Regions from separate parts of the Lottiidibacillus patelloidae genome, predicted to be linked through region 2. Evidence: a T-box and tRNA genes for the amino acid it is inferred to sense, from the RefSeq annotation. Region 2 holds a T-box; the other holds one or more tRNA genes.
The links. The T-box of region 2 lies ahead of thrS (threonine--tRNA ligase). A T-box ahead of a tRNA ligase gene usually reads a tRNA of that ligase, here a tRNA-Thr.
Positions count from the first base shown of each region.

Region 1: it has a tRNA-Thr gene. The T-box ahead of thrS (threonine--tRNA ligase) is inferred to sense a tRNA for this amino acid. The anticodon was not compared.

Region 1 is NZ_NPIA01000007.1:90,876-99,698, reverse strand. It holds gene acnA (aconitate hydratase AcnA) at 1-794, shown strand, start outside; gene CIB95_RS12825 (hypothetical protein) at 841-1,056, opposite strand; gene CIB95_RS12820 (ATP-grasp domain-containing protein) at 1,224-2,168, opposite strand; gene CIB95_RS12815 (M1 family metallopeptidase) at 2,346-3,992, shown strand; tRNA gene CIB95_RS12810 (tRNA-Thr) at 4,138-4,213, shown strand; tRNA gene CIB95_RS12805 (tRNA-Leu) at 4,222-4,306, shown strand; tRNA gene CIB95_RS12800 (tRNA-Gly) at 4,352-4,426, shown strand; tRNA gene CIB95_RS12795 (tRNA-Leu) at 4,439-4,527, shown strand; tRNA gene CIB95_RS12790 (tRNA-Ala) at 4,560-4,635, shown strand; rRNA gene rrf (5S ribosomal RNA) at 4,644-4,760, shown strand; gene CIB95_RS16095 (YuzL family protein) at 4,848-4,994, opposite strand; gene CIB95_RS12780 (prolipoprotein diacylglyceryl transferase) at 5,127-5,798, shown strand; gene CIB95_RS12775 (peroxiredoxin family protein) at 5,811-6,422, shown strand; gene CIB95_RS12770 (thermonuclease family protein) at 6,424-7,083, shown strand; gene CIB95_RS12765 (FbpB family small basic protein) at 7,220-7,345, shown strand; gene tlp (small acid-soluble spore protein Tlp) at 7,399-8,190, shown strand; gene CIB95_RS12755 (MarR family winged helix-turn-helix transcriptional regulator) at 8,321-8,764, shown strand.
Region 2 is NZ_NPIA01000002.1:419,521-428,343, reverse strand. It holds gene CIB95_RS06195 (glyceraldehyde-3-phosphate dehydrogenase) at 1-137, shown strand, start outside; gene speD (adenosylmethionine decarboxylase) at 450-833, shown strand; partial or broken gene nrdR (transcriptional regulator NrdR) at 1,090-1,548, shown strand; gene CIB95_RS06180 (replication initiation and membrane attachment family protein) at 1,609-3,021, shown strand; gene dnaI (primosomal protein DnaI) at 3,038-3,982, shown strand; gene mqnC (cyclic dehypoxanthinyl futalosine synthase) at 4,041-5,150, shown strand; T-box leader at 5,258-5,488, shown strand; gene thrS (threonine--tRNA ligase) at 5,542-7,485, shown strand; ribosomal protein L20 leader region at 7,760-7,893, shown strand; gene infC (translation initiation factor IF-3) at 7,957-8,460, shown strand; gene rpmI (50S ribosomal protein L35) at 8,483-8,683, shown strand; gene rplT (50S ribosomal protein L20) at 8,716-8,823, shown strand, end outside.

The DNA of each region.
Region 1 (8,823 bases), on a different contig from region 2:
TTTACAAGTGGAATGAAGATTCTACTTACATTCAAAACCCTACATTCTTCGAAAACTTATCTGCTGATATTGAAGAAGTTAAACCACTTACTGGTTTACGTGTTATCGGTAAATTTGCTGATTCAGTTACAACTGACCACATTTCACCAGCTGGTGCGATTGCAAAAGATATGCCTGCAGGTCGTTACTTACGTGAAAAAGGCGTTGATATCCGTGACTTTAACTCATACGGATCACGTCGTGGTAACCATGAAGTAATGATGCGTGGTACGTTTGCAAACATCCGTATTAAAAACCAAATCGCTCCTGGAACAGAGGGTGGATGGACGACTTACTGGCCAACAGAAGAAATTATGCCCATCTATGATGCTGCAATGAAGTATCAAGAAGATAACACAGGTTTAGTTGTTATTGCTGGTAAAGATTACGGTATGGGAAGCTCACGTGACTGGGCTGCGAAAGGTACGAACCTTTTAGGCATTAAAACAGTTATCGCTGAAAGCTTCGAGCGTATTCACCGTTCAAACTTAGTGTTAATGGGTGTACTTCCACTTCAATTTAAAGAGGGAGATACAATCGAATCTCTAGGCTTAACTGGTAAAGAAACGTTCGACGTACAAGTAACAAATGACATTAAACCTCGTGATATGGTTAAAGTTACTGTTACTGATGAAGCTGGTAATAAAAGAGAAATCGAAGTTGTTGCTCGTTTCGACTCTGAAGTTGAAATTGACTACTACCGTCACGGTGGTATCCTGCAAATGGTACTACGTGATAAGCTTCAAAATAACTAATTTACAAACAAAAAACCGCTCTTCTATAGAGCGGTTTTTTTACGTATTATTTTGTATTATCTGGGTCAGGTGTTAGCCCTTTTTCTTTTAGCTCTTCTTTATTCTCAAGCTGTTCCATTTCGTTTCCTAAGCTAATTGCCTCAGAAAAGTTTTCAATCATTTCATTTTCCTTCTTATGTTTCTGCTTAGAAAGTGGTGATTTAAGTTTGTCTTTATCTGATGTACGATTAATTTGTCCACCACCTAGACCTTCATCAATCATAATATCAATTTGTTTTTCCTTTTTTAAACTAATTGATATCCCTCCTTCACTAATAATGATAGCATTCTACGTGACTTATATAAAATTTCTCTCACTATGAATAAGAGTAATGAGGGACTATTGATTTAAAATAAGTTAAGTTAGAAAGATGAGATATATAATTCCTCCTATATCTTTTTAATAGCTTTTAATTCCTTCAATTTTGTCCCTAAAACATTAGCTATTTCTTTCATGCCGTAAATTCCTACGTTATTTTCGGCATCTGTATTATAGTTAGTATTCGTATTAACATCATAAGTGAAAAGATTTCCTGCTTTATCTTTTATAAATTCAATACCAGCAAAAGTAATGTCATTTTCACTTAAGAATTTTTCATATTTTGTAAGAATTGGGTGATTGAAATTCTCAATAATTTCAAATTTTGCTTTTGTTTTTGTGGTTGTTGGGCAAAAGTTATCTCCAATACTGCATGCGTCTGCAGGACATAATTCAAACCCTTCTGATGTATCTACTCTGACAGCATACAAAAATTTCCCATTAATAAATTCACATCTCGTAATATAAGGTTCAGGTGATTGAATATACTCTTGAATGAGTGTGATGCCATCAATAGGTTTTTCAAATTGATCATTATTAATATACGTTTCTAATGCAATAATTGAGTGGAAAAGTTGGACACCTAAACCCTTTCCGCCTCGATTATGTTTTGTTATAAAAGGAGGTGTCATTTTTTTCGCAGCTTCAATTATTTGCGTTTTTCCAATTGCTGCAATTGTTTTAGGTATCTTAATGCCATTTGCTTGTAGCGATGAATATTGAGCTATTTTACTAATTTCTAAAGCTAATGCTCGTTCACTGTTTAGAACTATCCGATTATGAGCATTAAGCCAAGCTAAAACACTAGCAGTATACTCAGCAGAGTAGCGGTGGTCTCTAGTATGAGACGATGCGCTAATTCTATTGTAAAATATCCCTTCAGGTGGAATGTCTGATAAATCTAATGTTCCTTCATTTAAAAACCATTCTTTATAGGGAAGTTGCATATCATCTAAATGTTTAAGTAAAGGTGCTGTCCACTCTTTATTTTCATGTATTATATATATGTGTGTCATAGTAGCCTCCAGTATGTTTTTAATAATTAATCCTATAAGTTTAGTAGGGATTAATTAAATTCTATTTTATCACATCAAGTGCCTATTCGTGTAAAGGTTTATTATAAATATTATAGAATGTATTAGAAGGATAGGATTATTGTCTATGTAATATAGCTATGAAAGGTAGTTGACTTAATGGATACTCGAAAAGTTTACATAATACTTATTCTTTTTATTTTTAGTTCGACATATGCTGGAATCGCAATGATCCAACATGCAAAGGATACTTCAATAAACCAACAGTCTGAATATCATCAAGATCAAAATGATGAACAAAACAATGCTGATGAAAACCAACAAGGAAATAGTGAGAATCAAAATCAAAATGAAGAAGAAACAAATGATAATAAAAAACAAGATGATGAAGTATCTAAAGCTCGTAAATTAAATGTTGACCATGGAAATACGGTCTATAAATTTAATGGAACATTCGATCCAGAGATTCAGCAAATCAGTGGAACACTTATTGTAAAAGCAATAAATGATACTGGTGTGGACCAAAACTCAATATACTTTCACCTATATCCAATGATCTATGAAGAAAAGATTCCATTGAAAGGAGAAGACTGGGATTTTATTTTTGGTGAAAAGCGTACTCCTGGAAAAATGGATGTTTTTGACGTGAAGGTAAGTGGAAAAGAAGTAAATAGTAAAATTGATGGGACAATTATGGAGGTTCCTCTAGAGTCTTGGACACAAAATGAAGAGGTTTCGATTGAAATGAGTTTTATCATTGATGTCCCCAAAAATAACGGAGTATTTTCTTATGACGATCAATCGACATGGTTTGGAAGTTGGATACCCATTAAAGCGGTATATACCGAAGAAGGTTGGTATTTAAATCCGTATCATCCAATTGGAGATCCTCTCTTTAGTGATATTGCCTCCTATGATATGACAATTAAACTGCCGACTAATTATCAAATTGCTACTTCTGGATATGACTACGAGTCAAGAATAGTTACAGTAAGTAATCAAACTTTTGGATCATATCATGTAGTTGCTGAAAACGTAAGAGACTTTGCTATGGTAATTATGGATGATTCCTACAAATTATTGCAATCAAAGGTCGATGATGTTGTTGTTAATGTTTGGTATCGAAATCAAACAAAAGAGGCGATGCAAAAGTATTTAGAAGCAACAGAAAAATCGTTACAATATTTTAGTGAACGCTATGGGAAATATCCATATAAAGAATTTGATGTAATAGCAACAGGTGGCTTTTTTGGTGGAATGGAATATCCAGGCCTCGTATTTGTGCAAAGTCAAGCATTTGAGAAGGAATTAACTTACGGCTATACTGTTATTGCTCATGAAACTGCACATCAGTGGTGGTATGCTCTTGTAGGAAATAATGCGATTGAAGAACCTTGGTTAGATGAAAGTTTAACAAATTACTCAACGTTGAATTTTTTATTAAAGCATTATCCAATCGTTGGTGAGAAAACATTAAATAGTCAAACAAAATATCTATCAAAAGAAATTGAAAACTTCAAAGAAGAAGGACAACTCATTAAACTTCCTGCAAAAGATTTTGCTGAGTGGCAAACTTATATCCTTTCTATTTACTATTTTGGAAGCCAAATGTTTTATCATTTAGATCAAACTATAGGTGAAGAAAAAATGAATGAGGCATTAAAATTGTATGTAGAGAGGTATTCGTATAAAAACGCATCAAGGGAAGATTTAATAAGCGTGTTTGAAGAAGTTGTAGGACCACAAGTGCGTGAATTCTTTGATTCATGGTTAGAAAATGAAGTAGTAAAAACATTGGGAAATTAAGAAGCTAAAGCCTCGCCATCATAGTTGTGGTAGAGGTTTTTCTTATTGGAAAATATACACTGAAAATATTTTTAAAAAAGGTATTGCGCGTTTCTAAAAATCATGATAAATTTTAGTAGTCGACATGATGCGACGAACAAAACTTGCCGGTGTAGCTCAGTTGGTAGAGCAACTGACTTGTAATCAGTAGGTCGGGGGTTCAAGTCCTCTTGCCGGCACCATTATATATGCGGGTGTGGCGGAATTGGCAGACGCGCTAGACTTAGGATCTAGTGCCGTATGGCGTGGGGGTTCAAGTCCCTCCACCCGCACCATATATAATACACAATAATTTTATATTGAAATAAAGTCCTAATTAAGCGGAAGTAGTTCAGTGGTAGAACACCACCTTGCCAAGGTGGGGGTCGCGAGTTCGAACCTCGTCTTCCGCTCCAAGATTTACTTTTGCCGGGGTGGTGGAATTGGCAGACACACAGGACTTAAAATCCTGCGGTAGGTGACTACCGTGCCGGTTCAAGTCCGGCCCTCGGCACCATTTTAAAAAAATTCACAAATTATATATCTTTCGGGGCCTTAGCTCAGCTGGGAGAGCGCCTGCCTTGCACGCAGGAGGTCAGCGGTTCGATCCCGCTAGGCTCCACCAATTTAATGTCTGGTAATGATGGCGAAGAGGCCACACCCGTTCCCATACCGAACACGGAAGTTAAGCTCTTCTGCGCCGATGGTAGTTGGGGGCTGTCCCCCTGTGAGAGTAGGACGTTGCCAGGCTTACTAAGCTAGGATAACTTTATGTTATTCTAGCTTTTTCATATTTATCAAAAATAGGCTTTACCTATCAAGGTAAAGCCATTATTATTATTTCTTCTTATATTGTTGGTTAGAACTCCTACCTTGACCTTGATAGCCACTTTGATATTCTGCAGTAAATCCACGTGTTTTTTTACCTTGAACACTTGCGGCACCTACCCCTTCTGGAGAAGGATTTCTTTTTGTTTTACCCATAGCTTTCACCTCCCATAATAATATTGTTCCCAGCCTTTTATTTTTAACGTCATGTAATAAGCAATTATATATTTAATATTGATTGCATTTGGTATGATAAACATAATAATAAATTATTGTGAGGAGAATATCGTGCTGCAACCTGTATATCAATTGGGACCTTTTATCATTAAAATAAGCTTAGTTATTATTGCTCTATCTATGATGTTTTCTTATTTAGTTGCGAAATACAGATTGAAAAATGTCAGTTCAGCAAAAGAAATTTTGGAGAGTTTGTCCAATGCTTTTATTATTAGTATTATTGTTTGGAAGTTATCATACATCATTATCTATCCTATCCGAACGTTAGAAAATCCATTGGCACTACTTTTCTTTAATGGTGGATCAATTGGGACAATGTTAGCAATCCTGTCTTTTATTGCCATATTATTTTATTATGCCAAGAAGAAAGCTATTGCCGTTGCTTACTTTATTGATACAGCTTTGACTGGAGTGATATCATTTTTCCTATTTTTTAATGTTTTTTCAGCAATCATTTATGCCGAGGTTCGATTAGTTCATATTATAGGACTTTTTGTAGCACTATCTTTTATATTATTAATAATCAAAAATTCGTTTCCATTAAAAAAAGTAATCTTACTAGAAATAATCATATGGTGGAGTATCGCACAAATTGTGTTAGAATACTTTTTGAATTCATCATTACCATTTATTGGTCCATTTTCAACGCAACAAGTAATATACATTACAGTTTCAATTGTTATCTTAATCATACTATTAATAAAACGAACAAGTAATAATTAGGGGGATTTATTTATGTGGAGAAATATAATTGCAGGAATTATTTTATCAGGGTTAGTGATATGGGGGATAATGGATTATGTTACAAAAGAGGATTCTTCTCAAAATGGTGCAAACGGAGCTCACGAAGATGAACAATCCACTAATCCAGATGAAAATAAAAATACAGCGAAGGAAAATAGTGATAAGTTAGAAGTAGGTATTAAGATAGGGAACAAAGCACCTGATTTCACAATAGAAAATTTAGAAGGAGAAACAGTTTCTTTGTCTGATTATCAAGGAAAAAAAGTAATCTTAAACATGTGGGCAACATGGTGTCCGCCTTGTCGCGCGGAGATGCCGGATATGCAACGATTTTATGAAAAATATGCAAATCAAGGTGTGGAGATATTGGCTGTAAATATGACCTCCCAAGACACAGTTTCAAGTATAGAAGAGTTTAAAGAAGAACTAGGTTTAACATTCCCAATTCTTTTAGATATCCATAATGAAGTTGGTGTTACTTACCGAGTATTACAAATTCCCTCGACTTGGTTTATTAATAATGATGGGGTTATTACTAACATCGCCTTAGGTGCTATGAATGAAGAAATGATGGTAAAATATATTAAGCAAATGGATAATTAATATGAAAAAACTTATACTGCTTTTCTTTTCCATATTAATAACCTTGCTAATGGGTTGCACTAGTGATGGGGATTATTTATATGAGGTTACGAAAGTTGTTGACGGTGATACGATAAAGGTCATTATAAATAATAAAGAAGAAACAATAAGACTATTGTTAATCGATACACCTGAAACAGTTCATCCGTCAAAGCCTGTACAACCATTTGGTCCAGAGGCGAGTACTTTTGTAAAAGAATTACTAGAAGGTAAAAAGGTGAGAATCGAGCTTGGTATATCTGAACGAGACAAATATGGAAGGTTATTGGCTTATGTTTACACGGAAAGTGGAGAAATGGTTAATGAACTTCTTCTTGCAGAAGGGTTAGCAAGAGTTGCTTACATTTACGAACCTAACACTAAATATGTCGATCAATTTTATGCTATCCAAAACGAAGCACGAAAGCAAAATGTTGGAATTTGGAGCATTGAAAATTACGATGATCTTGACGATGTTGAAGAATCTACTATTGACTGTAATATTAAAGGAAATATTAATTCGAAAGGTGACAAAATTTATCACCTTCCGAGTGGGGCATATTACAAACAAACGATTGCAGAAGAGATGTTTTGCTCAGAAGATAAAGCTGAAAAAGCTGGTTTCCGAAAATCAAAACGATAAAAGGTGCTGAAAGTGAAGCATCTTTTTTTATTTGCAAAAAATCATTCTAATATTCTAAAAACTTGTTTAGAATTTGGGAATTTAGGGAAAACTTTATTAAATATATTATTATCAAGGAGGGATTATTTTGAGAAATATGAACAAAAGAAGCTTTAAGGAATTAGTATTAGAAAACAAAAGGGCGTTATTAAAGGATAGTGAAGCATTGGAAAGAATAGAAGACCGCTTAGAAAAAAGGTTAGAAAGAAGAATGGGTAACTAAAAGCAAGGTCTTCCTTGCTTTTTTCTTTTGACTATTTAATAGAGGTGTTACTAATGAGGATTGGCGAGGATATATATTCACTTATAGGCTCATACGGTAATCCTTGGGGGGGATCATCAACAGCCATTATTGCTGGTCTGGGGATGAGGTTAATTAACGAATCGTTTCGCTTATCTGACATTAACATTTCTTTAGAAAGTGAAATTAAACAATGTTTTACTTGTTGTGACGAAGACAACGATATATTGACAAAATCGTTACGAGGAGAATCGGTTAACATTAATGAAGTGACATTTAGATTATTTCAAACAATAGTTACTTTTTTAGAAAAAACGAAAGAGTATAAAAATAAAGTGAAAAATGAGGTCTTGTCAGATTACATACTTGGAGTAAATTACTGCATATCTGCTGCAAATGGGTGTATGGAATTAATGAAAACCAATGGATATTCTGGTGTATTAAAGGCCGACCTAATAGAAGTAAACGAAAAGCTTTTTCAAAACGAATTAATATATCGATTTAACAGTATGAAATCAGCAGGTCTGAAACAAAATACAATTGTAGGAAATAGCAATTTAGAAGGAGGCAATACATTGGCAAATAATAGACAAACTCCAGCAAAGCCTGATGATCGTAGCGATAACGTTGAAAAGATCCAAGATATGATAGAACATACTATCGAAAATATGGAACAAGCTGAAGATACGTTACGCAACCCAGAGATTGATATGAGTGAACATGAGCGTCAGCAAATTGAAGAAAAAAATGATCGCCGCCGTGAAGCGTTAGATGGATTTCGTTCTGAAGTAAAAGATGAAGCTAATTACAATCGTCAAAATGATTAAAGAAAAGGTCAGGCAAAACGCCTGATCTTTTCTTTGAAATTGTAATGTGAGAATAAATCTTTGACAAATTCTAATTTGCAATTTATAATTACTTTGAATTCGAGATAATATTTTTGAGAGGTTTGGTTTGATGGATAGATTAGAAAACGAAGTTACTTTAAAACTTTTCGTAACCTTATCCAAGGCACATCGCACGATTACAGACTTAGTCAAAGAAGATATAAAAAAATATGGCTTAAACACAACAGAATTTGCCGTATTAGAACTTCTATACCATAAAGGTGATCAACCCCTGCAACAAATTGGGCAAAGAATCTTATTAGCTAGTGGAACTATTACTTATGTTGTTGATAAGCTTGAAGAAAAAGGATACTTGCTACGCAAACCATGTCCTAAAGACAGAAGAATTACGTATGCGACTATATCCGACCAAGGAAGAGCTTTATTAGATGATATCTTTCCTAAACATCAAATTCGACTTAATGAGATTTTCGCTGGTTTAAATATACAAGAAAAAAATGATGCTATCTCATTAATGAAAAAGTTAGGCTTATATGCAGATTCATTATCATAATGAAATTGCTTTATGTCATAAATCTCAGTTTCGAGATATATACATTTATATATCTCGAA
Region 2 (8,823 bases):
GCTTATCTACAATGGTGATGGACGGAACGAAATTAAAAGTACTTGCTTGGTATGATAATGAGTGGGGATACTCATGCCGTGTCGTTGATTTAGCGGTCCTTGTGGCAAAAGGTATTGAAGCAAAGATGTCAGTATAACTTCATACAATGAATTCGAAAACAGGCATTGTAAATGCCTGTTTTTCTTTAGATTCGAATAATAATTTCCTTGAAGGTTATGTTAAAAAAGGAATCGCCACAACGAAGTCAAGAAGATGTTTTAAAAAAAATAATAAAAAATATTGCAAAACATATTTATTAGAAGTATACTATTTTTCGTGAACTCGATTACTCAAATAGAATGTTTCTACTTAAAGGGTTAGGACCTCTCTGGACTAACTTTCCCCCGTGGTAGCGATGTTCTCGATTGAGATGGAAGTGCTTTAAAAATGTTAAAAGGGGGATTTATCAATGGATACTATGGGACGTCACGTTATTTCTGAGCTTTGGGGATGTAACACTGACAAATTAAATGACATGAAATTTATTGAAGAAACGTTTGTAAATGCAGCATTAAATGCAGGTGCTGAAATTCGTGAGGTAGCATTTCATAAATTTGCTCCACACGGTGTTAGTGGTGTAGTTATTATTTCTGAATCACACTTAACTATTCACAGCTTTCCTGAGCATGGTTATGCGAGCATTGATGTATATACTTGTGGTGATCGAATTGATCCAAACGTTGCTGCTACATACATTGCAGAAGCGTTAGGAGCAGATAAGAATGAAAGTATTGAAGTTCCACGTGGGATGGGACCAATCGAAGTAAAACAAAAATTATCAGCAATGTCATAGTTTGAACTTTTAAGAGAGGTGGAGACACCTCTTTTTTTTATTGTTTAAAAATATTCTCTATCTATTCTCGTCGCTAAAGTGCTCCAGCTTATACGTCAAGAACTAGGACGGTGAGGAATTTCACGTTGCCCACAGGACGTGGGCGTATTTAGTGAAATTTGTTTCGCTTGCGCTTTTCTTAAAAATACTTGTCAGAAACCGTCGTTTTTAATAAGATTGAAGTAGTATATTCGTAAAATGAGCGGAGTTGGTTTGTATGCGTTGCCCGAAATGTCAGCATAATGGAACAAGAGTGTTAGACTCCCGTCCAGTCTTAGAAGGAAATTCCATTAGAAGAAGACGCGAGTGCGAACAATGTAGTTATCGATTTACTACATTTGAAAAAGTAGAAGAATCGCCATTAATCGTCGTTAAAAAAGACGGCACACGGGAAGAATTTAGCCATGAGAAAATTTTAAGAGGCTTAATTCGAGCTTGTGAAAAAAGACCAGTACCTCTTCAAAACCTTGAAGATATAGTTAATAAAGTTGAGGGTACTTTACGAGCACAAGGAATGTAAGAAGTTAATAGTCAAGATGTTGGTGAATTAGTGATGGAAGAATTAGTTTCTATTGATGATGTTGCCTATGTAAGATTTGCTTCTGTTTATCGCCAATTTAAAGATATAAATGTATTTATTAGTGAATTAAAGGACTTAATTAATCGCGAAAAGTAGAAGCATAAGCAAATTATTTTGATATGCTTCTTTTTATTTATTAAGTTAGGGGTTAAAGGGATGACAGCACATTGGAAAGAGCTACTTGCTCAAGATCGATTTATCGTTCGGACGAACGGTCTACTGCACGAGTATCATAAAAAAATTGTTACAATGCTTTACCAACCATTGATTGGTGCTACAGCAAATAGTCTTTACATGACACTTTTGTCTCTCATTGAAAAAGATGATCTTTGGGGAGAGGAATTATCACACCATAGTTTAATGAATTTAATGGGCGTCGACTTAAAACAGATTTTTCTTTATCGAGGTAAACTGGAAGGTTTAGGCTTGCTTAATGTGTATGTCAAACAAGTGGAGGAAAATAGATACTTTATCTATGAATTACAACCACCACTAACTCCTGAACAATTTTTTACGGACGGATCTTTGGAAATTTTCTTATTTAATCGCCTTGGTAAGAAACGTTTCGATCAACTAAAAAAACAATTTATCACAGCAAAAATAGACAAGTCATCTTATCGGAACATTACCAAATCCTTTAGTGAAGTATTTGAATCTGTCCATGCAAGTGAACTAATGCCTTCAGGAAGTGAAGAATTAATGAATTCACTTACGCTTCCTAATAACATTGAACACATCGATGAAAAAGAAGGTAATGGAATTTCAGTTGGAGAAATGGAGACATTTGATTTTCAATTACTGATGGATGATTTATCAACTATTTTTGTGCCGAAAGAAGTTATTACAAAAGAAGTTAAAGAGACAATATTAAAGCTAGCTTATATATATAAAATTAATGATGCTTTGCAAATGAGTAAAATCATACAAAATGCCTTCTTGCATGAAGAAAAAATTAATCTTGAACTGCTGAAAAAAGAAGTGCAGCGCTGGTATCAATTTGAACATGAGAATAAATTGCCTTTCTTATCGTTACGACAACAACCGAAAAAATTTCAACAGTTATCGAACAAAGAGCCACAAACAGATGAAGAGAGAACGATTAAGGAGTATGAAACATTATCTCCTTATGATTTGCTTAAAGAACGTTCAGGCGGTGGAAAACCGGCTTTAACCGACTTGAAAGTAGTAGAAGCAATTATGTTTGAACAAGGGCTCTTGCCAGGTGTTGTAAACGTATTAGTCGACTATGTTTTATATATCAATAATTTAAAGCTACCGAAGGCATATGTCGAAAAAATAGCTGCTTATTGGTCACGTAAACAAATACGTACTGTCCAAGAAGCAATGGCGTTAGCAAGAGAAGAAAATAAAAAGTATAGAGAATGGTTAAGTGAAAAATCACAGCCACAAAAAGCAACGAGAAAACGTCAAGCAAATGTTCGTGAAGATGTCCTGCCGAAATGGATGACAGAGCAAAAGGAAAAAGAAAACCAAACGAAACAAGAACAACCAGCAAAAAAAGCACCAAGTAAAAATAATTTAAAAGAACGACTACGAAATATGAAGTAAGAAGGGAGGTATTGATATGGAACCAATTAATCGTACGTTATCAAAAATGATGAACGTTCCAAAGTTTAAAGAACGATATGAGATGCTTAAACAAGAACTTTTAAATGAACCACAGATCCGTTCATTTATTGCTGCCAACCCAGAATTAACCGAAGCAGAGATTGAGAAAAGTCTGCCAAAGCTTTTTGAATATAAATCACAGGTTCGTGACTGCAATGAATGTGGATCAGTGGAACAATGTAAAAATATGATGCAAGGGTACCATCCTGTCCTTATTAAGAGTCGTAATTATATTGATATTAAATATGAAGCATGTGAGATGAAAATAAAGTCTGATGCCAAGAAAAAGCATGCAGAACGAATTAAAAGCTTATTTATGCCGAGGGATGTTTTAGAAGCAAGCTTTGATAAATTGGATGAAGCAATGCATGACTCCCATGATGAAGATAGAGAAGCGGCAATTCGTCGTGCTTTAGATTTTGTTGAAAACTATGAAAATAAACGAAGTGCAAACGGACTTTATTTGTACGGACCATTTGGTGTTGGGAAAACATATATTATGGGTGCAATCGCAAACAGATTAGCAGAAAAAGGCATTAGTTCACTAATTGTTTATTCGCCGGAATTTTTTAGAGAAATGAAAAACTCTATCGGAGATCAAACGTTGCAAGAAAAACTTGAAACGGTAAAAAAAGTACCTATATTAATATTCGATGACCTCGGTGCAGAAACGATGACAAGCTGGACGAGAGATGAAATTTTAGGTGTTATTTTACAATATCGTATGATGGAAAAACTTCCGACCCTTTATACGTCTAATTATGACTATGACGAATTGGAAGAACATTTAGCCTATTCACAAAAGAATGGGATTGAACGAGTGAAAGCAAAGCGAATTATGGAACGAATCCGCCATTTAACGGATAGTTCATTCGTTGGTGGAAAGAATAGGCGTAATTAAAGAAAACTTTCTTTAGATATGTTAGGATTGATGTAAAGAGACGTATGGGGGGATACAAATGAGTATCGATCATATATTAGAACGCGCAGTCAATGGAGAACGCATTTCCTATGAAGATGCCGTTGAATTATATAAAAGTGATGAAGTAGAAAAAATGGGTGCTGCAGCTGATAAAATTATGAAGAAATGGCATCCAGAACCGATAACGACATTTGTTATTGGACGAAACATAAATTATACAAATGTTTGTGATACGTATTGTCGTTTTTGTGCATTTTATCGAGCGCCAGGCTCAGATGAAGGGTATGTACTTGACGATGAGTTAATCATGAAAAAGATCCAGGAAACAATTGATGTTGATGGTACGGAAATATTAATGCAAGGTGGGACAAACCCGAACTTGCCATTTTCTTATTACACAGACTTATTAAAGAAGATTAAAAAGAACTTCCCTGAAATTACGATGCATTCCTTTTCACCAGCTGAAATTTGGAAAATGGTTGAAGTGTCAGGTCTTTCTTTAGAAGAAGTACTTCGTCAGTTAAAAGAAGCGGGGCTTGATTCCCTTCCTGGCGGTGGTGCTGAAATTCTTGATGAACGTACGAGATCACGTGTTAGTAAAATTAAAAATACGTGGCAAGAATGGATGGAGTGCATGAAGACGGCGAAAAAAGTCGGTATGCACGGCACTGCAACAATGGTTATTGGACTTGGCGAAACGATTGAAGAGCGTGCATTGCATTTACAGCGCGTACGTGATGCGCAAGATGAGACAGAATGTTTCTTAGCGTTTATTTCATGGACATTCCAACCAGATAACACGAACATGAAAGGCGAGAAAATTACGCCAAGAGGCTATTTGAAAAACTTAGCGATCTCTCGTATTTTCCTTGATAATATTCCGAACTTCCAATCTTCTTGGGTAACAATGGGGCCAGAAGTAGGAAAGCAATCATTATCATATGGATGTAATGACTTCGGAAGCACAATGATGGAAGAGAACGTAGTATCAGCAGCAGGAACGACACATAAAGTAAACACGAACCTAATACTACAATTAATTCGTGAGGCTGGGAAAGTTCCAGCACAGCGAGATACGAAATATAATACATTACGTGTCTTTGAGGAAGCAGAAAAAGTTGATAAAGACTTCGTTATTCAAAATTAATTGGATTGAAGGATTTAATCTATTTTCTATGCAAAATGAAATTTTTTCCGTTTTGCCCCTTGCAAATGCGAAATGAGACATATATAATACCAAATAACAATTATAATTCACTAGTAATGATGAGGACATGAGTTCTTTTTACGGTTTTTTAGAGAGGGAAATCACCGGCTGAAAGTTTCCTAAACACGAAAAAGTATCTTACCACCTCTGAACTTCAGCAGGGAACGTATAGTATCTGCTGACGGCTAAATACCGTTATCCCTTTTCTTGAGCTAACCACGCCTATTTGTCGTGCGTTAGAAACAAGGGTGGAACCGCGAATAACACTCGTCCCTTTTCCTAGGGATGTAGTGTTTTTTTTATTTTCAAAAATAGAATTGGAGTGAGGAAAATGTCAGAAATGATTAAATTAACGTTTCCAGACGGTGCGATAAAGGAATTTGATCGTGGAACAACAACGGAAGATGTAGCAGCTTCCATCAGCCCAGGCCTTCGTAAAAAAGCGTTAGCTGGAAAATTAAATGGAGAAATGATTGATTTACGTCGTCCAATTAACGAAGACGGAAAAATTGAAATTGTTATGCCTGAAACTGAAGATGGTTTAGAAATCATCCGCCACAGTTCAGCTCACTTAATGGCACAAGCATTAAAGCGTGTCTTTAAAGATGAAAAAATTAATCTTGGTGTCGGACCAGTTATTGATAGTGGTTTTTACTATGACATCGACATGGAACACCGCTTAACAGAAGAAGATTTCCCGAAAATTGAAAAGGAAATGAAGCGAATTATCGATGAAAACATTGAGGTTGTTCGTAAAGAAGTATCACGCAATGAAGCGTTAGAAATGTATGAAAAATTAGAAGACCCTTTAAAAATTGAATTATTAAGTGCTATTCCAGAAGATGAAACAATTACTATTTATGAGCAAGGTGAGTTTTCAGATCTATGTCGCGGACCTCATATTCCGCAAACTTCAAAAATTAAAGTATTTAAGTTAATGAGTTTATCAGGTGCATACTGGCGCGGTGATAGCAAAAATAAAATGCTTCAACGTATTTATGGGACAGCTTTCTTTAAACCAGCAGAGCTTGAAAACCATTTACGTTTATTAGAAGAAGCAAAAGAGCGTGATCACCGTAAGCTAGGTAAAGAGTTAGATTTGTTCACAGTATCACAAAAAGTTGGCCAAGGATTACCTTTATGGCTACCAAAAGGAGCAACAATACGTCGCGTCATTGAACGCTACATTGTCGATAAAGAAGAGCGACTAGGCTATAGCCACGTGTACACTCCGATTTTAGGAAGTGTAGAGCTATACAAAACGTCAGGACATTGGGATCACTATCAAGAAGATATGTTCCCGGCAATGGGAATGGACAATGAAGACTTAGTTCTTCGTCCGATGAACTGTCCACACCATATGATGGTTTACAAAAACAACTTATATAGCTACCGTAACTTACCAGTTCGAATTGCTGAATTAGGGCAAATGCACCGTTATGAAATGTCTGGTGCGTTATCAGGCTTACAACGCGTTCGAGGAATGACTTTAAATGACGCGCACATCTTTGCCCGTCATGATCAAATTCAAGATGAGTTTGTCCGAGTTGTTCGGTTAATTCAAGAAGTATATAAAGACTTTGGAATTACAGACTTCTACTTCCGCCTTTCTTATCGCGATCCAGAAGATACTGAAAAGTACTTCAATGATGACGAAATGTGGAATAAAGCTCAAGCAATGTTAAAAGGTGCGATGGATGAACTTCAATTAGATTATGTTGAAGCTGAAGGTGAAGCGGCATTCTATGGTCCTAAGCTAGATGTGATGGTTAAAACAGCATTAGGGAAAGATGAAACTTTATCAACTGTGCAACTTGATTTCTTATTACCAGAGCGTTTTGACTTAACTTACATCGGTGAAGATGGTAACCATCATCGTCCAGTAGTAATTCACCGCGGTGTAGTTTCAACAATGGAACGTTTTGTTGCCTACTTAATCGAAGAATACAAAGGTGCATTCCCTACATGGCTTGCTCCAGTACAAGTGAAAGTAATCCCAGTTTCAAATGATGTACATTTAGATTATGCGAAACATGTATTAGAAACATTGCAATCAAAAGGAATACGTGTTGAATTAGATGAGCGAGAAGAAAAGCTTGGCTATAAAATCCGTGAAGCGCAAATGCAAAAAATTCCTTACATGTTAGTACTAGGGGATCAAGAAAAAGATAGTAATGCAGTTAATGTGCGTAAGTATGGTGAGCAAAAATCAACTTCACATGCATTAGATGAATTCGTAGCATCTATTGTAGAAGAGGTAACAAAAATTAAATAAATGATTGAGAAAGAGGCTGGGACAAAACAAGGAGCCAGGCACCTCACGCTACAATCTTTTGTATACACAAGATTAATTAGTGCGTACATGTAGAGAGTGCAATGAGGAGCCAGGCACTTGTGCCCCCGCCTCTTTTATCTAGTGAAAAATATCTCTTGCAATACAACTGTTATTTATGTATTATTAATTGCGTGATAAAGATTAATAAAGCAAACCGTGCTTGACAGTTGGGTTTGACTTATGATATATTTCTTAGGTAATTAAATAGTTTGTATATTGAAAGTAGAAGCACCCGCTTCTCACCTCGTCAACGCATATTTGCAGTTGAGTGGTAGATGAACTAATCATTTAATAGTCAGATTAGGACTTTAGTGTGGGTGCAGTATGTACCGACGCTTTTTTTAATGCTTTGCTTTCGAAAACAACTATTTCTTTTATATCACTTGGAGGTGACTCAATATTAGTAAAGACATGAACGTAAATGAGGGAATTCGTGCTCGCGAAGTCCGACTCATTGATGTAAATGGTGAGCAGCTTGGAATTAAAACGAAGAACGAAGCTCTTGAAATTGCAGCAAATGCGAATTTAGATTTAGTTGCGGTAGCACCAAATGCTAAACCACCTGTATGCCGTATTATGGACTACGGAAAATTCCGTTTTGAACAGCAAAAGAAAGAAAAAGAAGCTCGTAAGAATCAAAAGATTATCAACTTAAAAGAAGTGCGATTAAGTCCTACGATTGAAGAGCATGACTTTAATACGAAGCTTCGTAATGCACGTAAATTCTTAAGCAAAGGTGACAAAGTGAAAGCGAGTATTCGTTTCCGCGGACGTGCCATTACTCACTCTAAAATTGGAAAAGACGTTCTAGAACGTCTTGCTAAAGAGTGTGAAGACCTCTCTACCATTGAAACGAAGCCTAAAATGGAAGGGCGCAGCATGTTCTTAATTTTAGCGCCAGTAAACGAAAAGTAATTGATCTAAGGAGGAACTATCCATGCCTAAAATGAAAACTCATCGTGGTTCAGCTAAGCGTTTTAAGAAAACAGGAAGCGGTAAATTAAAACGTTCTCATGCGTATACAAGTCATTTATTCGCAAACAAGTCTACGAAGGTTAAACGTAAATTACGTAAATCTGCAGTAGTTAGCTCTGGTGATTACAAGCGTATCCGTGAGCAATTAACAAACATGAAATAATTCAATCATAGAAGTACTAGGAGGGAAACTAAATGCCAAGAGTAAAAGGCGGTACTGTAGCTCGTTCACGTCGTAAAAAGGTATTAAAATTAGCTAAAGGTTATGTTGGTTCAAAACATAGATTATTTAGAACTGCTAAG